3 regions of the Paenarthrobacter sp. YAF11_1 genome follow, and region 1 is predicted to be linked to each of the others. Evidence: riboswitches for the same ligand, from Rfam matches in the RefSeq annotation. Region 1 holds a riboswitch; each other region holds the start of a gene.
The links. Region 1 has a riboswitch for S-adenosylmethionine ahead of AB4Y77_RS16875 (hypothetical protein). Riboswitches for the same ligand answer to the same signal wherever they lie in the genome.

Region 1 (7,101 bases):
GCGGGAAAACCGATGGAGGAGAAGATCTTCCTGGTGGACACCGTGGAGGAAGCGCTCGCAGTGGTCTCCACTCACGCGTGAGGCACAGCTAGAAGTCTTTGCTGCAGGGGCCCGAGCCGAGTTGGGCCAAGCCGGTCCTGTCGCCTGCAGCGTACTGCCGGACCCAGGAAGCCTGGTCAAACATCAGTTGCCGGGGGTCGTCCACGTGGTCAAGGCCCAACAGGTGTCCCAGCTCGTGCATGATCACCGCTACCCCGATCTCCTTGCCCTCGGAGGTGTCCACGATGCCGGCGAACTGTGGGGCGTCCAGGGACACGGTTCCGGTGACATAGGCCTTGTAGCCATCGCTCAGGCCAATCGAGGAACTGCCACCCAAGCCCACGGTTTGGCCCGTCAGGCGCGGTACCTGCTCCGGAGTGCTCCACGCGATCAGCACGGGCGCCCACCGGTCACCGTATCTGGCGGGCTGGTATCCCTGCCTGTTGGTGGACGGGACCTCGGAACTGGGGCCGTCGTAGACGAACTTCAATCCGGTGGCGACGCTGGCTTGGCGAATGGCCTCGTCCACCAATGGCTGCCAGGACGGATCCCCGAGATCCGCGTTCACCACGTAGTGGATGGGCCTGCACGGGGAGTAAGCCAGGGGCGTTCCGTCCTCCTTCACGGCGAGGAACTTGTACGAGGTACTGGTCCGGTTCACCGGTGCCGGAGTTCCCAGTGGCGCGTCGGCTTCTTCCAGACCGGGCAGAGGGTCTTGGCGCTGCCCGAACGGCACCAACCCGGGCCGGGGTGCCTGGCTTTGCGTGGCGGAGGAGCCGTACAGGAACCGCTGCAGGTCGCCGCTGAAATACGCCCCCGCGCACACCAATGCGAGGATGCCCAGGAAGAACAGGATGGCGGCGGTGCTGCTGTGCTTGACGGGCGGCCGTGGCGTGGCCGGTTGCCGGACCGGCGGTGCCAGCGTTCCCTCGGGCCGGTAGGGGCCATGCGGAGGATCATGGGGGCGGGAAGGATCGGGGTCCTGCCACTCGGGCGACCCGTAAGGTTCCATGGAACCCCCTGACGTGGAGGCTGCGACGGGAGGTGGGGCGCCGTCGTCGGCCGTTCCCGACAGCATAAGTCCGGTACCGCCGGGAGTCCATGGCGGACTGAACGGGCTCTTAGATATCCTCGCGGCAGGGGGCCGAGGCAAGGAGGTGCAGTCCGGTCAGGTCGCCGGCCGCAAGACCGTCAGGGGCGCCAATCTCCGGGTACATCAGCTGGACCGGATCTTCCACATGGTCCAAACCCATGACGTGCCCCAATTCGTGCTGCATGACCGCCAGGACGTAGTCGGCGCCTTCGGGGTCAGCGAGCAGTTCGGAGACCTGCGGGGTGTCCAGCTCCAGGCTGCCCGTGATGTAGCTTTTGGGTCCGTTGTTGAGTGAGTACATGGTGCTGCCGCCGGTGCCAATGACTTTGTCCGCCAAAGCCGGAGCGGCCTCTGGCGTGGTCCACGAAATCAGCAAGGGCGCCCACCGGTCGCCGTACTTGGCCGGCTGGTATGGCTCCCGCCGGTCTACCGGCAATTCGTCGGTGGTGCCGTCGTTGACGAACTGGATCCCTGAAGCGGCGGAGACATTGGCGATCGCTGTCTCCAACAGTGCATCGGAACCCTCCGGCGCGGAAGCGTTGTTCACCACGTAGTGCAGCGGCCGGCATGGCGAGTACCCCACCGGAGTGCCGTCGTCGTTGGTGGCCAGGAACTTATACGAACCGTTGGTAGTTTCCGGCGCCTTCGGCGAGGCCAACGGGGCGTCCGCCTCCTCAACTCCGGGCGGCGGGGCGTCTGCTGCACGTGCAGGCGCCGTTTGCTTCTGCCCGGGGTGCCCGTCCTGCGCGGCACCTGGGACGCTCACACCCGGGAAAAGGGCGGTGATCCGTGGGTCTCCATGCAGGAATCCGCTGACCAGCACTGCCACCACAGCGGCAATTCCGGCCATCAGCACGCCGCGGAGAATGCGCCAGGCCGTCCCGGCACGCCGGTGCTTGGGCGCACGCGTTTCCCGCTCCGAGTCCACGGTTCTCCATTCCTCACGCCCTGGTCACGCGGGGCAGCGCGGAGGACGAACCAACATTACGGGCTGCGGGGGAGCCGTCCAAACTAGATGATGGTTGCCCCGAACACCAGGCCCAGCCCGTAGGTGGCGGCCGCAGCTCCCAGGCCGATCGCGAGCTGGCGCAGTCCGCGGCTCAGCGGCGACGTTCCGGACAACAAGCCCACGACGGCGCCGGTCGCCAGAAGCGCGATGCCCACCAGGACACCGGCCACCATCAAGGCGGCAAAGCCCGTCATGCCGAAGATAAAGGGCAGGATGGGAACGACCGCACCGGAAGCGAAGAAGCAGAAGCTGGACACCGCGGCGCCCCACGCGGAGCCGACGGATTCGTGCTCGTCGGTAGCAGGTTTCTCAGGCTGCAAGGAGAGGCTGGGATCGCAGTCGCAGCTGAACACGCCCATGCGCTCTGCGGCGCGATGCTCAGCGGCTTCGCGCGTCATGCCGCGGGCGAGGTACACCAGCACCAATTCGTTGTGCTCGATGTCCAACGACGGTGCAGCCGTGAGGGTGGCTTGGGTTGGCAGGGTCGCATTGAGCAGTTCCCGCTGGGAGCGGACCGAGACGTACTCGCCGGCGCCCATGGACAGTGCGCCGGCCAAAAGACCTGCCACACCGCTCATCAGCACCACCGGACTGGGTACGCCGGTGGCAGCCATGCCCATGACCAGCGACAGGTTGCTCACCAAACCGTCGTTGGCGCCAAAGACCGCGGCACGGAAAGTACCGGAAAGCCGGTTCCGGCCGCGGGTGGCCAGTCCCCTGACCACCTCTTCGTGGATCTGTTCGTCAGCCACCATGGCAGCTGTTGCCGCGGGTTCGGTGCCGTAGGGGGAGCGGCCCTCTGCTCGTTGGGCCAGGGCCAGCACAAAGACGGACCCGAAGTTGCGGGCCAGGAAGCCCAGGAACTGGCTTCGGGATGATGCGGCCTTGGGCATTCCGGCGTGCTCACCCAGGAGCTTGAGCCAGTGGGCCTCGTGACGGCCTTCGGCTTCGGCAAGGGCCAGCAGGATTTGGCGTTCTTCGCCGTCGCGTCTCTGGGCGAGTTCGCGGTACACGGCGGCCTCGGCACGCTCATCGGCGAGGTACTGACGCCACCGGCGGATGTCGGCGTGCGAGGGCGGCGGCGGTTGCGTTACGTCGTTTTCGGGGGCTGCCGATTCCGGGGTGGGGTCCGGAGCGGGGCTCGACGAACCGGGGGATTCCTGGTGCTGTTGCACTTTCTCTCCTGTGCTGGGTGGGGTAGTTGCGGCCCCATTGCACGCCCCACACTACCGCTTATCCGCGCGGATTTTTGGCTGGTATTCCTTAGCTGGAATGTTCGGTGCACCGTAATTTCCGGCCGTCCTTGACCCTCGACTGAGCCGGTGCTCAGATGGAAGGACAGGGGCGGGGGCCCTCCCCGCACACGTTCAACTGGGCTTTGYGCAGCCCACGAGACGGAGGTTGCAGCATGGACACCACCGAATCACACGCCAAGCACCCGGACCGGGCAACCATCGAGTCGGATCCGGCCTACGACTACGCAGAGGACCAGGAAGTGGACGAGGCCTGGGTGGAAGAAGTGGACGCCCCGGAGGACGACGAACGCGTGGTCCCGATCGATGAAACCGAAGAATTCCGCGACGAGGACGAGGAAATCCAGGCTTAGTCCTCCCGGGTGAGGGTGTAGTGCTGCCGCACACCCTCGCGTTCGCCGACGGCGGCAACAGTCACCGTGAGTGTCTTGGACGACTCACACCAGCGCGTCGGACGGACGGCCCGGGCCAACGCTTGCGCGATCAGGTGCGGCTGGGGATGTCCAAACCGCCGGGTTCCGGCCTTCGCGGTGATGGTGACCGTGCCCATGAAAAGGTCGACGGCGGGAATCACCGTAACTGTGGGCGTGGCTGTTGGTGCCGGGGTGCTTGGTGCCGGACTGCTTGGTGCCGGGGTGGTATCGCCTTGGTATGGCAAGGGACTGCTCCTTGGGGGAGTGCTCTTGCCCGCTCGGTTGTCTCTGGTCCGGGACGGGCCGCTTCCTCATCCGAACCACCCGTGAACATGGGGTTGGTGTGTGGCCAGTCGGAGCTTGGCACCACATCTCTTGAAGCTGGGACCACCCTACCCCACAGCACCCCAACCCCCTCCCGTTGTGAGGCCTGCTCTGCGTGCTTTGGCGGGGCTTTAGGGCGCAAAGCGGGCCACGCAACGCCCAGTTCCCGGAGGCAAAACAACGGCGGGCATAAAACAAGGGCGGCGCCGCCCCGGAAAGGGGAGGCGCCGCCGTCGAACGTTGCTCTGTTGCTTGTTGCGTTACTTGTGGCTGCTGACCGGGTGGGCCTCAGGCGGGAGTTCCTCAGAGACGGCACCTGCAACGCGCTTGTCCCAGGCCGCGCGGACGGCGGGATCCGTTGGCGGGGTGAGCAGTGAAATCACGACGTAGGCGATGAACGAGGCAGCGAGGCCGAAGTAGATCGGTTCGTTGGCGTAGACGCCGTCCGCACTCGGAATGACACCCACGGCGAAGAGGATCAGCAGCGTCAGAGTCAACACCGATCCCACTGCCATGGACCACGCAGCGGCGATGCCCGTGCCGCGCTTCCACACCAAGCCGCCCAGAATTGCGACCAGGAGGCCGCCTACCAGGATGTCGTAAGCGATGGTGAGGGCTACCACCACGTCCTGTGCTGCCATGGAAATCAGAACTGCTACGATGCCGAGTCCAAGAACCCAGTAGCGGTTTGCCTTGACGTCGTGCTCGGGGTTTTCGCTGTCATCGGTGTTGATGGTCTTTCCGAACCAGCTGGCCACGAACGGGACAACGTCCGCACGTGCCACCGTTGCTGCGGCAATCAGGGCGCCGGAAGCGGTGGACATCATGGCTGCGACAGCCGCGGCCATGACCAGGCCGCCGATGCCGACGGGCAGGATGTGGGTGGCTACCTCTGCGTAGACAACGTCCTTGCCGAGGTTGGCGACATCGATATCCGGCAAGGCCACGCGGGCAGCCAGGCCGATCAGGGCGCCGGCGATGCCGTAGAGAATGCAGTAGACACCGGCCGTGGCGCCACCCCAACGGGCAACCGTGGGGGTCTTGGCGGTGAAGACGCGCTGCCAGATGTCCTGGCCGATCAGCAGGCCCAGCGTGTAGACCACGAAATACGTGATGATGGTCTGGGCGCCGATGCCATCGATCTGGAAGAAGGTGTCGTCGAGGCGCTCACGGATGCCGTCCATGCCGCCGGCAGCGTTCAGGACGAACGGGAGCATGAGGAAGAAGATGCCGACAGTCTTGATGATGAACTGGACCTGGTCGGCCAAGGTGATGGACCACATGCCGCCAATGGTGGAGTACACCAGGACGATCGCGCCGCCAACGGCGATGGCCAGCCAGCGTTCCCAGTCGAAGAGCACCACGAAGATGGTGGCGTAGGCGCCGGTGGACGTAGCGCAGAGCATGAGCGTGTACGCCAGCATGACGATGCCTGAGGTCTGTGTGGCCCTGCTGCCGTAGCGAAGGCTCAGCATCTGGGAGACCGTGTAGATCTTCAGGCGCTGGATGGTGCCGGCGAACAGGAGGCTGAGCAGCAGCACGCCTGATCCGATGGCCACCACCAGCCACATGCCGGAGATGCCGAACTTGTAGCCGAGGCCGACGCCGCCCACGGTGGAAGCGCCACCGAGGACCACAGCGGCCATGGTGCCGGTGTAAAGGAACGGTCCCAGGCGGCGGCCGGCCACCAGGAAGTCGCTGTTGTTCTTGGTGCGGGACTTGCCCCACCAGCCGAATGCCAGCATGGCGAGCAGGTACACCACCACGATTGCGATGTTAATAGCCGAAGATTCCATGAACGGTCCTTGGAGCTGATGCACGGAGGTTGGGGTTTTCGACGATACTCCTGCGAAGCGTCGAAGTCTCTGTGCTGATGGTTGGAGATTGGGGAGGTGTTGTGTGCCTCACAGACAACACTTGTTGCCTATGAGGATATGTTGTGATCGGAGTAACAGTCAAGGTGCTTTGGTCATGGTTCCGCGGATTCTGGTCGTGTTGGCCTGTCTCCCGGCTACTATTGCTCCAATGACAGGGCCACATGACAGGCCTGAAAGGTTCGTGAATGAAGGCTCTCCCCGTTGAACCGAGCAATGTTCCCGTTGCCATCGGTTCCAGAATCCGCGCAGCCCGGCAGGCGCAGCGCCTCACCATCGAGCAAGTGGCTGATGCTACCGGCTTGACCAAGGGCTTCCTCAGCCGTGTGGAGCGTGACCTGACATCGCCGTCGGTCGCTTCTCTGGTCACCCTGTGCCAGGTCCTGTCGGTGTCCGTAGGCGACTTGTTCGCCGCCCCGGAAACGCACCTGACCAAACGCGACGACGGTCCGCGCATCTCCTTGGGTGGCCAGGGCATTGTGGAGCGTTTGCTGACGGCCCGCTCAGAGCGTCGACTCCAGATTTTGCAGGCCACTATAGAGCCGCGGGGCCGTGGGGAGAACGAGCTCTACGCCGTAGACTGCGACGTCGATGTCCTGCACGTGGTCAAGGGCAGGATCAAGCTCATCCTGACCAATGAAGAGTACGACCTTGAAGAAGGGGACACACTCTCCTTCCCCGGCCGCGAACCGCACACCTGGATCAACCCCACGGACGAAACCGTCGAAGTGCTCTGGGTGCTGGTGCCGGCGGCAAGCCGCTAGATTTTCTCCCCGCGAGATGGCAGTTAATGCCCATGTTTGCGGCAAACATGGGCATTAACTGTAGTTTCGGCGGCGGGGGAGCAGGTGGTCAGCCCACGTGCACCCACGGCCGGCGGGTGATGTCCGGCTCGGCCTCCCTCAGCACTTCACGGGTTACCGGCGCGATCTCGCCTTCGCCGAAGAACAGGAACTTGCTGAGGTTGGAGATCGGGTTGCCCTCGGTCCAGCGGAAGTAGATGTGGGGCATGAATCCAGTGACGTCGCGGATGTGGAGGAGGACTGCCGCCACGGTGTTGGGGACATTGTTGCTGTGCACTTCCAGGATCTTGAAA
Region 2 (7,101 bases), on a different contig from region 1:
CTTGTGCGCCCTGGCCGCCGGCCCCTCGCGGCTGACGGGGATTGCCCACCTCCGAGGCCACGAAACAGACCGGCTCGCGGCACTCGTTGCCGAAATCAACTCCCTGGGCGGTGACGCCGAAGAGACCGCCGATGGCCTCATCATCCGCCCCGCGGCACTGCACGCCGGCGTGGTCCACAGCTACGCCGACCACCGCATGGCCACTGCCGGCGCCATCCTGGGCCTCGCCGTGGAAGGCGTCAGGGTGGAAGACATTGCCACCACCTCCAAGACCATGCCGGAGTTCCCGGAAATGTGGGCTCGAATGGTGGAAACCATCTCCAGCGCGGATGGGGCCAAGAACTGACCATGGGCCGTGATGCACGCTCCTGGGATGAATCCGACGTCCGGATCCGACCCAACAAAAAAGGTTCCAGGCCGCGGACCAAGGACAGACCCAGCCACGACGACGCCGTGATCGGCCGGATCATCACCGTGGACCGCGGACGCTACAGGGCGATTGTGGACGAGGACTCCGCGAACGCACGCGTCGTCATCGCTGCGCGCGCCCGCGAACTGCGGCGGAACCCGGTAGTACCCGGGGACTTCGTCGCGTTGGTGGGGGACGTCTCCGGCTCGCCGGACACGCTCGCGCGGCTGGTCCGGGTGGAAGAACGACGAACCCTCCTGCGGCGCAGTGCTGACGACACCGACCCCATCGAACGGGTGGTAGTGGCCAACGCCCACCAATTGGTCATTGTTGTTGCAGCCGCCAACCCCGAACCGCGCACCGGATTCATCGACCGTGCCTTGGTGGCAGCCTACGACGCCGGCATTGAGCCGCTGCTGCTCATCACCAAGGCGGACGTCAGGGATCCGGCGGAATTGCTTGCCAACTACCTCAGCCTGGACTTCCCGGTGATCATCAGCCGCACGGCAGACTCTGAAGCAGGCGGCATCGACGCCCGCTCCGATGACGGCCTGTCCGCACGGTTGGACAAGGACGCCGTTGCCCAACTGCGCTCCCACCTCGGCGGCAAGGTCACCGTGATGCTCGGCCACTCGGGCGTGGGCAAGTCCACCATGGTCAATGCGCTGACAGGGGCGGAGCGGGCCACCGGCGGCGTTAACGCTGTGACAGGACGTGGACGGCATACGTCCTCCTCCGCTTTGGCCCTGAAGCTCGTCGACGCGCCGGCCGGCAGCTGGATCATCGATACCCCCGGTATCCGGTCCTTTGGCCTTGCCCATGTGGACCCGGACCGGATTCTGCACTCGTTTCCGGATCTTGAGCCCGGGACGGAGGCCTGTGAGCGGGGCTGCAAGCACGACGCCACTGCCATCAACTGCGGGCTGGATCCGTGGGTGAACGACGGCCATGCAGGACCGTCAGGGGTAGCGCGGTTGGCCTCATTGCGCCGTTTGCTCGGTGCCGACCCCCGACTGGAAGCAAAAGAGACCAAGGAACTGGGCACGGTCAACTGATCGTTGCGGCTTCACGTCCCCGCTGCAGCGCGCGTTTCAGGATAGTTTGGTGGCATGACCCATCCCGTTTCCACCTACAACGATGACCTGCGCCTTGCCCACGTCCTCGCTGATTCTGTCGATGCCCAGACCATGGACCGCTTCAAGGCTCTGGACCTGAAGATCGAAACCAAGCCAGACCTCACACCTGTCACCGACGCAGACAAAGCAGCGGAGGAGGCCATCCGGGGTCAGCTCTCCCGTTCCCGTCCCCGGGATGCTGTCCTTGGCGAGGAGTTTGGCAGCAGCGGACACGGCTCACGCCGTTGGATCATTGATCCCATCGATGGGACCAAGAACTTCGTCAGGGGCGTGCCGGTGTGGGCAACATTGATCGCACTGGTTGATGAGGGCGAACCCGTGGTCGGCGTCGTCAGTGCACCCGCCTTGGGCAAACGCTGGTGGGCTGCCAAGGACATGGGTGCCTACATGGGCCGGTCCCTTGCCGCTGCCACCCGGTTGAAGGTCTCCAACGTTTCCCAGTTGTCCGATGCCTCCTTGTCCTACTCAAGCCTGTCCGGGTGGAAGGAACGCGGGAACCTGGACGAGTTCCTGGGGCTTACCGAGGATGTCTGGCGAACCCGGGCCTACGGCGATTTCTGGTCATACTGCCTGGTGGCCGAGGGCGCAGTGGACATCGCGTGCGAGCCTGAGCTGAACCTGTACGACATGGCAGCTCTCGTCCCGATCGTCACGGAGGCCGGTGGCCGCTTCACTTCCTTGGAAGGCGACGACGGTCCGTTCGGCGGCAACGCGCTGGCCACCAACTCCATCCTTCACTCGGAAGTCCTCAAACGGCTCAACCCAGACCTGGACGACCTCCTCTAGCGCAGGTTCCCTTCACGGTTCACAAGCTGCTCTTCAGCGAATATTCGACGGCGGAAGCCTCCTTTTGGAGGCCTCCGCCGTTTTTTCTTCGCCAAACCGGCGATTTACAACCCGGCGTAACAAAGTGCTTAACAAAGCGAAGTGACTTTGGAGGGGCCGCTGGGGGTGCCCTAACCTTTTTACAGGTCACGAGTGCCAGCGCTAAACCCCGGTTTGCTGGCCGGCAACCCTCCATTCGCGGCGGGGTGCCCCGGGTGACGACCCGGCCGGTCCGGAACGGATGCGGCAAGCGCGGATCCCCCTATGGGGGTCCCTCTTGAGTGAGGTCCCATGAGCACAGTCACGTTCGATTCAAACATCATTCCGTCCTTTGCCGGCGAAACCCCGTCACAGGCAGCTGCAGCAGCACGGCCACTCGCCGCCGTCACTGGCGCTGAGCTGCAGGCACCCCTGATCCAGGGCGGCCACGTCCGCTATGCCAATCTGGACTACGGAGCATCGGCTCCGGCCCTGACCATCGTCTCGGCCTACCTCAACGAGGTCCTGCCTTACTACGCCAGCGTTCACCGCGGCGCGGGCTTTGCCTCCCAGATCAGCACGTCGGTCTACGAGAATTCGCGCAACATTGTCCGTGAGTTCGTCGGTGGGCGTCCTGACGATTCCGTGATTTTTACGCGAAACACCACAGACTCCCTGAACCTACTGGCTGGCTGCCTGCCGCAGATCGACGGCCGCTTCTCCGGGGAAGTCCTGTACCTGGACATCGAACACCACGCCAACCTTCTTCCCTGGCAGGGTGTCCCGCACCGCAGCGTCGTGGCGGCCTCCACCTTGGCCGCCACAGTGGACAAGCTTCGCGACGAATTGGCCCAAGGCGGGGTCAGCCTGCTCGCCGTCACGGGTGCCTCCAACGTGACAGGTGAAATCCTGCCGATCGCCGAACTCGCAGCACTTGCGCACGAATACGGCGCCAGGATCGTAGTCGATGCCGCACAGCTGGCACCTCACCGCCGGATCAACATCACGGAGGCCGATGTTGACTACGTCGTGTTCTCCGGCCACAAGCTCTATGCCCCCTTCGGCGCAGGCGTCGTAGTGGGCCGCCCGGACTGGCTCGACGCCGGGACTCCCCACCTGGCTGGTGGCGGCGCCGTCCGTGAAGCCCGCCTGGACTCCGTGAGCTGGGCAACGGGCCCTGCCCGCCATGAAGGCGGGTCCCCCAATGTCCTGGGTGCCGCAACCCTCGCCCGCGCCACGCAGGTCCTCGCCGGGTTGGACCAAGACGCGTGGCACGCCCACGAAGCCGCCATCCGCACGTACCTGGTGGACGGCCTGGAAGCCATCGACGGCGTGACTGTGCACCAGATCTTCACTGACTCCGACGACACCATTGGTGTGGTCAATTTCTCCGTGGAAGGATTCGACGCCGGATTGGTGGCCGCTTATCTGGCCGCCGAGCACGGAGTTGGCCTCCGGGATGGACGCTTCTGCGCCCACCCACTGCTCAAGCGACTCGGACTTCCCTCCGGGTCCTTGCGTGCCAGCTTTGGCGTCGGCTCCCGGTTGGAGGACGCCACGAGGCTGCTCGCAGGCATCGAAGGGCTCAAGCGCAACGGACTGGGCTGGGACTACGTGGTGGACGAGGGCCGCTGGGTACCTGCCAACGACCACCGAACCTACCCGGAGTGGGCTCCCAACACGCCCGGCACTGCAGGCGCTGCTCCCTGCACCGTTGACTAAGCGCGCTTTACCCCGGCTGCGGTAAATTCGTAGGGTATCTTTCAGCGACCCTGTGAAGGAGTTTTGGTGGCATTGCGTTCTCCGGCCGCCCCCAGCGGACAGCCCGGCATTCCCGGACCTGCCGGACCACGTGGTCCCAAGCTCCACGCTGACCGTCGCAACGAGTTCGGCCAGAGCTTCCAAGACGGCGGAGAGCATTACGATCGCGTTCGGCCCGGATATCCCCTGGGCTCCGTGGAATGGCTGGTTCCCCAAGGAGCCACCGCCGCTGCGGATCTGGGAGCCGGCACTGGCAAGTTCACTGCGCTCCTCGTAGAGCGCGGGCTGGACGTTACCGCCGTCGACCCTTCCACCGACATGCTGGAGCAACTGCGGAAGTCCCATCCACACGTCCGCGCATTGGAGGGAACGGCCGAAGCAACGGGACTGACGGACTCAGCATTCGACGTCGTCAGTGTTGCCCAGGCCTGGCATTGGTGCGATCCCCTTGCCGCGAGCTCCGAGATAGCCCGTATCCTGCGGCCGCACGGGACCTTGGGACTGGTCTGGAACCAGTTGGACACCGATGTGCCCTGGGTTCATCGGCTCTCGCGCATCATGCATGCAGGGGACGTCCACAAGCCCGGGTTCCGTCCACTTATCGGACCGGAATTTGCCGGCTTGGAGAGCCACTTCACCCGGTGGGCGGACGACGCGACGCCGGAAGACATCATGGAGCTCACTAAGTCACGAAGCTACTATCTCCGCGCCAACGACGCCACCCGGGCGAAGGTCATGGGCAACCTGGAGTGGTACCTCTACGAGCACCTCGGGCACGCACCGGGAGAGACCGTTCCGCTGCCCTACGTGACGCAGACCTGGCGGGCGTTCAAGATGCGCCCTGTGCAGCCACGGTAGGCTTGGGGTGTGAAGACCAGTACGCCCTCCTCCTCGATAGAGGACTACGTCAAGGTCATCTACTCGTATACAGAGTGGCAAGACAAGCCGATAACGTCCTCCCAGCTTGCCCAGCGCCTGGGTGTAGCCAATTCCTCCGTGTCAGAAATGGTCCGCAAGCTCAAGGACCAGGGACTGGTGGACCACCAGCCCTACAGCGCCATTCGCTTGACCGCGGCGGGTATGCGCCTGGCCCTTGCCATGGTGCGCCGGCATCGCCTCATTGAGACCTATCTGGTGGAAGAACTCGGGTACAGCTGGGATGAGGTCCATGATGAAGCCGAGATGCTGGAGCATGCGGTGTCAGATACCTTTATCGAGCGGATGTCCGACAAACTTGGCCACCCGGTCAGGGACCCGCACGGCGATCCGATTCCCTCGGCGGATGGCTCCGTTGAACTGCCGCACGCCTACCGCATGATCGAACTGGACCAAGGACACTCCGGGCGTATCACCAGGATCAGCGACGAGAACCCCGATCTCCTCAGGTACCTTGCAGCGGAAGAGATCACCCTCGACGCCCCCGTTGAAGTGGTCGGACGTAAACCGTTCGGCGGAGCACTGGTGGTGCGGATTGGAAACGGCGCCACAGGCCGCGAGTTCGATCTCGCCGACGAAGTCACGTCCGCACTCTGGGTCCAGAGCGCCGAAGCCCACGAAGGCTGCGTCCTTCCCGCCCGCTGACCCAACCCCGGCGAGAGCTCAGCCGGGCTGCCCGGCTGCCCCGCCGTCGCCGGACGCTGCATCCGGTTCGCTGTCGGCGGCAGCTGCCGCCCCCTTGGGAGGATTCCTGATCCCGACGGCGGAAGCTGCTGCCCCGGTCAGGAACAGTGCCGCCGTGACCAACAGGGCGTTGTACAAACCTTCACGGCTGAAGACCGGTCCCACGATCAGCCCCGCGAAGGCAATGGTGATCAGGCCTGCGATGCGGGCTACGGCGTTGTTCACCGCCGAACCGATCCCCGCTTCCTCGGGCGGGACCGCACCAAGAATAGCGGCCGTCAGGGGCGCCACGAGGGTCGCCAATCCCAAACCGAAGACGATCTGTCCCGGCAGTACCTGGGTCCAATAATTCAGCGGCTCCTGGACCGACAACGACATCAGGAAGCCCACACCACACAGCAGCGGTCCCACGGTCATGAACCATCTGGGCCCGTACTTCCCTGCAAGGCCACCAAAATATGAGGCACAGAGCATGAGGATAACGGTGCCAGGCAGCAGGGCGATGCCCGCCATGGTGGCCGCCATGCCCCCAACTTGCTGCAAATAGATTCCCAAAACGAAGAAGCCCAGGGAAATTCCCCCGTAAATGGCCAGTGTTGCCAGGTTGCCCCACCCGAAGTTGCGGATCGCGAAGAGCCTGAGTGGCAGCATTGGCTCGGCAGTCCTGGCCTCATGGATCAGGAAAAGAGCCATGGCCGCGATGCCGGCCACCAGAGGCAACCACACCTGCACGCTCCCCCAGCCCATGCGGCCCTGTTCGATGAACGCAAAAACGGGACCGCCGAGGCCCACCATGGCCAGGACGGCCCCGAGGTAGTCGATGCGTTTGCTCTTGTCCCTCGCGGCATCGGATGCCCGGAGGCCTGCCAACATGGGCCAAATGGCAACGGCGGGAATGACATTGATGAAGAAGATGACACGCCAGGAGAGCAGGTCCACAGCCATGCCGCCAATCAACGGACCCACGATGGCCGCAGCGCTGGTCCAGCCGGACCACTGGCCGATGGCTTTGGATTGGGCCGGGCCGGTGAACGAGGTAATAATCATGGCCAGCGAACTCGGGACCAGGAGGGCCCCGGCAATGCCCTGCAGTGCCCGCGACACCACCAGGACTTCGCCGCTCCACGCCAGCCCGCACAAGACCGAGGTCACAGCGAAACCCGCAAGGCCCCATTCCAGGATTCGCGCCCTCCCGAAATGGTCGGATAAGGAGCCGGCCACCAGGATCAATGCACCCAATGTCAGCAGGTACGCGTCTACTACCCACTGCTGGATGACCAGGCCGCCACCAAGTTCCCTCCCGATGGCAGGCAGTGCGAGATTGACCACAAAACCATCAAGGATGGCGATGAACGACGCCACGATGGCCAC
Region 3 (7,101 bases), on a different contig from region 1:
GATCAAGCCCAGGATACCGATCTGCTGCCACACCAGTTCGCGGCCGTCAGGGAACTTGCGGTTGCCCGGAACAGCTGAGCGGCCAAGGCGGTCCTCGAACGGTGCCAGGTCGTCAACAGCGACGCACCAGCCCATCCAGCCACCACCGGCGGCAGAGCGGGCACGAACTGCTTGGCCAAAGGGTGCTTTGTCGGAAGCGGGGTGGTCCAGGACCTCCACCACTTCCAGGTACTTGTTATCCGCAAGGGGAATGATCATGTTCCGGGTGCCGAAGCGCGGGTGCACTCCGCCCCGGACAGCGTCCACTCCCAGTGCCGCGGAAATTCGTTCGGTAGTGGCCAAAAGGCCATCTCGTTCACAGGCGTAAGAGACGTGATCCATGCGCATGGCTTCATCTTGGCACTTTGTGATCGGGGTCTCAGCTAAGTCAAGCCTAACTAAGGTGGGATGTGTATAACCGGTGCCGTGTGGCGTCATGCAGGGACGCTGAAAGTCCGAAAGATTCCACCGGCGTCACAAAGCTGTCTAAGCCTCCGGACACTTCCTAGACTGGCCCCAGCTCACATGCAGCACGTTTCCACAGAATCCATGCGCCACGAACAGGAGAACTCCATGTCCCAAGGATGGTCTTTCGAAACCCGCCAGATCCACGCAGGTCAGGAGCCTGACTCTGCCACCGGAGCCCGGGCACTGCCGATCTACCAGACCACGTCCTTCGTGTTCCCCAGTGCCGAGAGCGCAGCCAACCGGTTCGCCCTGGCCGAGCTCGCGCCCATCTACACCCGGATCGGCAACCCGACGCAGGATGCCGTGGAGCAGCGGGTCGCGAGCCTGGAAGGCGGCTTGGGTGCCCTCCTGCTGAGCTCTGGCCAGGCCGCGGAGACCTTCGCGATCCTCAACATCGCGGAGGCCGGCGACCACATCGTGGCGAGCCCCAGCCTGTACGGCGGTACCTACAACCTGCTGGCGCACACCCTGAAGAAGTTCGGCATCTCGGTGACATTCGTGGAAGACCCGGACAATCTGGACCAGTGGCGGGACGCCGTCCAGCCGAACACCAAGCTGTTTTTCGGCGAGGTAGTTTCCAACCCGCGCCAGGACGTACTGGACATCGAGGGCGTCGCCCGCACTGCCCACGAGGCCGGTGTGCCACTTATCGTGGACAACACACTGTCCACTCCCTACCTCATCCGTCCCATCGAGTGGGGCGCCGACATCGTGGTCCACTCTGCCACCAAGTACCTTGGCGGGCATGGGTCTGCCATTGCCGGCGTGATTGTGGACTCCGGCAACTTCGACTTCGGCCAGGACCCGGAACGCTTCCCGGGTTTCAATACCCCTGACCCGAGCTACAACGGCCTGGTGTACGCCCGCGATCTTGGCAAGGACGGTGCGCTCGGCGCCAATCTTTCCTACGTCCTGAAGGCGCGGGTCCAGCTTCTTCGCGACCTCGGCTCCGCTGTGTCCCCGTTCAATGCTTTCCTGATCGCCCAGGGGCTGGAGACGTTGAGCTTGCGCGTCGAACGTCACGTAGCCAACGCCACCAAGGTGGCCGAGTGGCTGGAAGCCCACGACGACGTCGAATCGGTCGCCTATGCCGGCCTGCCGTCCAGCCCGTGGTACGACCGTGGCCGGAAGTACGGTCCACAGGGCACCGGCGCCATTGTTGCCTTCAACATCAAGGGCGGCGTTGAAGCGGGCAAGCGCTTCGTGGACGGACTGGAACTGCACTCGCATGTTGCCAACATCGGCGATGTCCGCTCGCTGGTCATCCACCCGGCGTCCACTACGCACAGCCAGCTGACGGTTGAACAGCAGTTGGTGGCCGGCGTGAACCCCGGCCTGGTGCGTTTGTCCGTGGGGATTGAGCACGTGGATGACATCATCGCCGACCTCGAAGCCGGGTTCCGGGCCGCCAAGGGAGCCTGAACCCAGCCCCGAAAGCAGCGGCCCGACCGCACCTGGCACTGTTCCTGGATGCCACCCGGACCGACGATTATTCGCCGGGTGGCATTCCGGAGTGCTGCTTCCTGAACGAAAACGCCCTAAACCGTCACACTGATGTCACATTCTTCGCCATAACCGCCCTGTATTTCCTAGACTCTTCGTATTAGGTCATGAGTGCCAGCACATAGCCCCGGCTTGCTGGCCGGCAACCCTCCTCCGCGGTGGGGTGCCCCGGGTGAAGACCTGGCCTGTTCGCACGCAAGGCGACGGGCAAGCGCGAGGTTAAGGTGTCAAAGGAATGACCATTACTGCTACAGCCCTTCCAAAATCCGGAGAAGAAGACGGCACCGTCAAGTACGCCGCCATTGGGTCGCTGGACCTTGAAGCCGGCGGATTCCTTCCCGACGTCGTCCTCGCTTATGAGACCTGGGGGCAGCTGAACGCCGATGCCTCCAATGCCGTGCTCATCCAGCATGCCCTCACAGGGAGCACGCACGTTGCCCGGGGAGCCACGGACGAAGAGGGATGGTGGGAGCAGCTGGTAGGCCCCGGTGCCACCATCGACACCAACAGGTTCTTTGTCATCTCCATCAACATCGTGGGCGGCTGCTACGGCAGCACCGGACCGTCCTCGGAGGCGCCGGATGGCCGTCCTTGGGGCTCGCGGTTCCCCTTGGTCACCCTGCGCGACAGCACCGAGGCTGAGGCGCGCCTGGCCGAAGCCCTGGGAATCGAGGCCTGGCACGCAGTGTTGGGCGGGTCGATGGGCGGCGCCCGCGCCTTGGAATGGGCAGCGACTTTCCCGGAGCGGGTGAAACGCTGCGCCGTGATATCCGTGGGTGCCTACAGCACGGCCGAGCAGATCGCCTTTGCACAGGCCCAAACCCTGGCCATTCGTCAGGACCCGAACTTCAACAACGGCGATTACTACGGTGGCACGGCCCCCGAACACGGACTCGCCCTGGCCCGGCGCATCGCCCACATCACCTACCGCTCGGCGCTGGAATTGGATTTCCGCTTTGGCCGGGAAGCCCAGCACCAGGAGACACCACTGGCCGCTGCGGTCCTGGGGGAGCGTGGCCGCTATCAGGTGGAGAGCTACCTGGACCACCAGGGAACAAAGCTCGTCCGACGATTTGATGCCAACAGCTATATCGCCATCACCGAAGCCCTGATGTCCCACGACGTCGCACGCGGCCGTGGATCGCTGGAGGCAGCATTGTCACGCGCCACTGCGGAGTTCTTCGTGGCAGCGGTGGACAGCGACCGCTTGTATTTCCCGGCCCAATCCCGGGAATTGGCGGCAGCCCTGCCGGGTGATGTTCCGGTCCACGTCATTGAGGCGCCGATCGGCCACGACGGGTTCCTGACGGAAATCGGCCAGCTCTCAGCCCAGCTCCAGGACGCGTTTTTCGCCTAAGCGCCACGTTCGTTCAACGGCGTCAGCCGTTCATGATGTCGCCGCGCTGCTTCATGTAATCCTCCATGGCGATCTCCCCGTTGCTGAACTTTGCGTCCAGTTCTGCCAGCTTGCGGGCGCGGTAGCCTTGCGGCTCAGATCCGTTGTTGGCCGGGAAAGGCGTGGGGGATGAAGAGTTCGACGGCGGCCCGGACTGCGGTTCGTCATCCACAGGGCGGATGACGGTGGGCCCGGATGGGTAGCCCGGGTAGCCCTGCGAGGGGTAGTTCTGCCCGGGGTAACCCTGACTCGGGTAACCCTGTCCAGGCTGGTCCTGTCCCCGGTAATCCTGCGCAGGGTAGTTCTGCGGCGGGTAATTCTGCGCCGGATAGCCAGGGCCGGGCAGGTTCTGCTGCGGGGGATAGCCGGGGCCGCGGAAGGTTCCGTTCTGGATCCGGCGCGCGCGGGATCGGTTGTACATGCGGATCCCGAGCGGAATCAGCCACGAGCAGACGATGATCCAGAAGATCAGATTGTTCACAGTGCAGGCCTCCTAGGTCTTATCCCAGCTTAGCCCGGTCGTGCGGCGTGAACTCCGGCGCCTGCAGTGAGCGCTTCAGAGGAGCTTGGCCTCCATGCCCAGGAACTGCCCATAGCGTTCCACTTCGACGTCCAGGGCCATCTGTTCGGGAGGGCTTGTTGGCCGGTTCGTGCGGACATCCAGTTGGCAGGCTCCACCGGAGAATCCATGGCGCCACCATCCGGCCAACCTGCCATCCAGCAGGACCACGTGCATGGGCCCGTTGTCCTCGGGGAAGTAGGGTGCAGTCCCGCCCAAGTAGTGCCGGGACTGCGAATAGCCCATAACGTATTCGTCATAGCACTGGATGAGGTCGACGCGGGGGAGCCCTGCGTCATGAAGACGCGGAGGGCCACCGGCTTTGGTGAGCTCGCCGACATCTTCCGAAGCCAGATAAAACTCCAAGCCGTCCATGATGACCGAAGCCACAGCGCCCGGCGACAGTTCCTCAGCCACCTGGAGCCCCAGCTTTACGTCCTTCATGGTCAGTCCTGACCACACGGCGCAGTCTTTGATGGTGGCGGGTCCGCGGCTGCAGAAGTACCGGAGCGCCAACGTGCCCAGGGCCTCTTCACGGTCCGCCCCGGTCAACGGCGTACGAACGAAACCTGGCACCCGCTCCTCGAAAAGGGCGTATGTCTGCTTCAGGGCGCCACCGGCAGAGCGGATGGGGGAGCCGCTCACCAGGACGCGACTGACCTCGGCGTGCATGAGGTGGTAGATAAATCCCAGGCCTTTGCTGGGTAAGCCGGCCTGTCCCAGGACCTCAGCCAGTTCTTCGCGCGTCTTGTGGGCGCCGTCGGCTACGGCTGAAGCCAGGATCCGGCCACTGAGTGCCGATGTTTCTTCGTCCACCCCTGTTTGGCGGTACATGCCTTTGTTTCCCTGGTGCAGCCGGTCCGCGGAGAGCCCCATCAGCCAGCCGAGGTCGTCCCGGTGCACAAAATGCCACGTGGGCCGCAGGATGTGCGTCCGCAGTATGGTTCCATCGGCAACGGCCTGTTCCACCTCGGAGGAAGTGGAGGCGGATGTCCTTTGTGCAAGGGTCCATCGCGCATAGGGAAATTCCTGGGACTGGACTGCCAGCAGGTTGCGGACCACGTCTCCGGCGGTCCCGGAGGAAGGGGCCCGCAGTTGCTGCCTTCGCAGGCGCAGGCGCCGGACATTCTCCGCGAAGGGGGACGCGTTATCCGTCACGGCTGCCCCCAAGGAACCCTGCTGGCACCATCACCTGAACATCGCCCTAGCGCCGCGGAAGCAAGGTGCCGCTCGGGCCGAAGACTGGGCCCGGCGTCGGACGCTTGGGGGTGATGCCGTCACCGGATGACTGGTGCCGGAGCCGTCGGATGACCCACGGGACAAAGTATTCGCGTGCCCAGACAAGGTCCGAGGAGCGGGCCTCGCGCCACGTCCGCGGCGGCAGCGGCTTGGGCATCAAGGGTTCAAGGGTGTGCTGGATGTTCAGGGAGTCCAGGACCATCATGGCGATGGTGTGGTGTCCCAAGGGTGAGAAGTGCAGGCGGTCAACATCCCACATTTGGTGATCTGCCAGCTGCCGCAATGACCACATGTCCGCTATCACGGCGTCATGGCGGGCAGCCACAGTCCTGAGGTTCTCGTTGTAGATGGCCACTTTCCCACGGATGCGTCCCAGCACCGACGTGGCGGTGTCCGGGCCGTTGAACAGCACCACTGTGGCTCCACCCGAGCTCAGCTCTCCCACTGCGGTATCGAGTTTCTCGGCCAGCAGATCGGGGTCGCCGCCGGGCCGGATGAGGTCGTTGCCGCCGGCCGAGATGGACACGAGGTCAGGCTGCAGTTCCAAGCACTGGCCTACTTGTTCATCGATGATCTGCTGCAACAACCTGCCACGGATGGCAAGGTTGGCATAGGCAAAGTCAGACTGGCCGCGGCCCAACTCCTCGGCCACCCGATCTGCCCAACCACGGTGACCGCCGGGGTTCTGGGGCTCGGGGTCGCCGATGCCCTCAGTGAAGGAATCACCCAGTGCCACATAACGGGTCCACGGGTGTCTTTGCACAGGATCGCCGGGTTTCAACAACTGATTGTTCTCACTCACGCTCATATCCTGCCCCCTCGCGGCGAACCTACGCCACCGTAGGTTGTTACTTGTGGGTAACTGCAACAATGGAACCATGACTGAAGCCCCCGTATTCCCCGCGCCCGTTGTCCTGTGGTCCCATGACGAAGCCGAGCGTGCCGGCAAGCCGCTCCTGGTCCTGCTGCATGGGTATGGGTCCAATGAGGACGACCTCTTCAGCCTGGCCGGGTTGTTGCCTGACGGATTTGTGGTGGCGGCCCTTCGCGCGCCGATGCCCATGGGGCCCGGCTTCACATGGTTCCCGCTCACGGCATCGATCGACTACTCCTTGGACGCCGTGAAACTCGCGGCCGAGTACGCCCTTGAGTGGCTGGATACGGTCAAGGCCAACCACTCCTCGGTCACCTTGCTTGGCTTCTCCATGGGCATGGCCATGGCGACCACCATGCTCCGCTACCGTCCCGCAGACTTTGCTGCCGTCGTCGGGCTTTCAGGCTTTGTGATCGACGCCGGTGCTGACGCCGCCTTCCGGGACCACGAACTGGACGGGTCCGTGCCCCTGTTCTGGGGCCGGGACCAGCAGGATCCCGTGATCACCCAGGACAAGATCGACTACACCATGGGGTGGGTGCGCAAGCACGTTGACCTGACCAAGGTGCTTTACACAGGAATGTGGCATGGCATCAACCAGCAGGAGATCGGCCACGTGGGCGAGTTCCTGACCCACAAAGTCCTGACTGACTGACTGACTGACTGAAAAACCCGGGGCGTCAGGCGGCGGCGATCCGGACCGTCCGGCCGTTGACCGTCACGGTGTCGCCTACATGGAGCTGGCGGCCGCGGCGGTCGTCGATCTCACCGTTGACCTTGACCAAGCCGCTTTTGATGAGCTCCGTAGCCTCCACACCGTCCTCCACGAGGTTGGCAAGCTTCAGCAGTTGGCCAAGGCGGATCATGTCGTCGCGGATGGGGATTTCTTCAATTTCCGGAGTGCTCATACAGCAATGATGCCTGAAGTAGTGTGGTGACAGTGCCGCAGCCTTCTCCCCGTCCCACCCTTCCGCTCGCCATTGGCCTCCCTATTGCCGTAGCAACAGGCTTGGTCATCCCGCT

Region 2: another riboswitch for S-adenosylmethionine. It lies ahead of AB4Y77_RS01155 (aminotransferase class V-fold PLP-dependent enzyme); the one in region 1 lies ahead of AB4Y77_RS16875 (hypothetical protein).
Region 3: another riboswitch for S-adenosylmethionine. It lies ahead of metX (homoserine O-acetyltransferase MetX); the one in region 1 lies ahead of AB4Y77_RS16875 (hypothetical protein).

What each region holds. Positions count from the first base shown of each region.
Region 1 is NZ_JBFRDF010000011.1:86,169-93,269, reverse strand. Features, by position in the region: gene AB4Y77_RS16900 (LOG family protein) at 1-81, shown strand, start outside; gene AB4Y77_RS16895 (matrixin family metalloprotease) at 89-1,051, opposite strand; gene AB4Y77_RS16890 (matrixin family metalloprotease) at 1,161-2,060, opposite strand; gene AB4Y77_RS16885 (VIT1/CCC1 transporter family protein) at 2,144-3,316, opposite strand; gene AB4Y77_RS16880 (hypothetical protein) at 3,550-3,747, shown strand; gene AB4Y77_RS16875 (hypothetical protein) at 3,744-4,052, opposite strand; SAM riboswitch class IV at 4,069-4,188, opposite strand; gene AB4Y77_RS16870 (sodium:solute symporter) at 4,392-5,927, opposite strand; gene AB4Y77_RS16865 (helix-turn-helix domain-containing protein) at 6,194-6,769, shown strand; gene AB4Y77_RS16860 (amino acid transporter) at 6,858-7,101, opposite strand, start outside.
Region 2 is NZ_JBFRDF010000001.1:239,872-246,972, forward strand. Features, by position in the region: gene aroA (3-phosphoshikimate 1-carboxyvinyltransferase) at 1-346, shown strand, start outside; gene rsgA (ribosome small subunit-dependent GTPase A) at 349-1,464, shown strand; gene hisN (histidinol-phosphatase) at 1,519-2,331, shown strand; SAM riboswitch class IV at 2,516-2,629, shown strand; gene AB4Y77_RS01155 (aminotransferase class V-fold PLP-dependent enzyme) at 2,662-4,071, shown strand; gene AB4Y77_RS01160 (class I SAM-dependent methyltransferase) at 4,144-4,968, shown strand; gene AB4Y77_RS01165 (metal-dependent transcriptional regulator) at 4,978-5,691, shown strand; gene AB4Y77_RS01170 (MFS transporter) at 5,710-7,101, opposite strand, start outside.
Region 3 is NZ_JBFRDF010000003.1:414,866-421,966, forward strand. Features, by position in the region: gene AB4Y77_RS07290 (VOC family protein) at 1-387, opposite strand, end outside; gene AB4Y77_RS07295 (bifunctional o-acetylhomoserine/o-acetylserine sulfhydrylase) at 589-1,929, shown strand; SAM riboswitch class IV at 2,114-2,230, shown strand; gene metX (homoserine O-acetyltransferase MetX) at 2,246-3,367, shown strand; gene AB4Y77_RS07305 (hypothetical protein) at 3,390-3,887, opposite strand; gene AB4Y77_RS07310 (winged helix DNA-binding domain-containing protein) at 3,963-5,123, opposite strand; gene AB4Y77_RS07315 (SGNH/GDSL hydrolase family protein) at 5,170-6,012, opposite strand; gene AB4Y77_RS07320 (alpha/beta hydrolase) at 6,083-6,733, shown strand; gene AB4Y77_RS07325 (RNA-binding S4 domain-containing protein) at 6,759-6,986, opposite strand; gene AB4Y77_RS07330 (DMT family transporter) at 7,010-7,101, shown strand, end outside.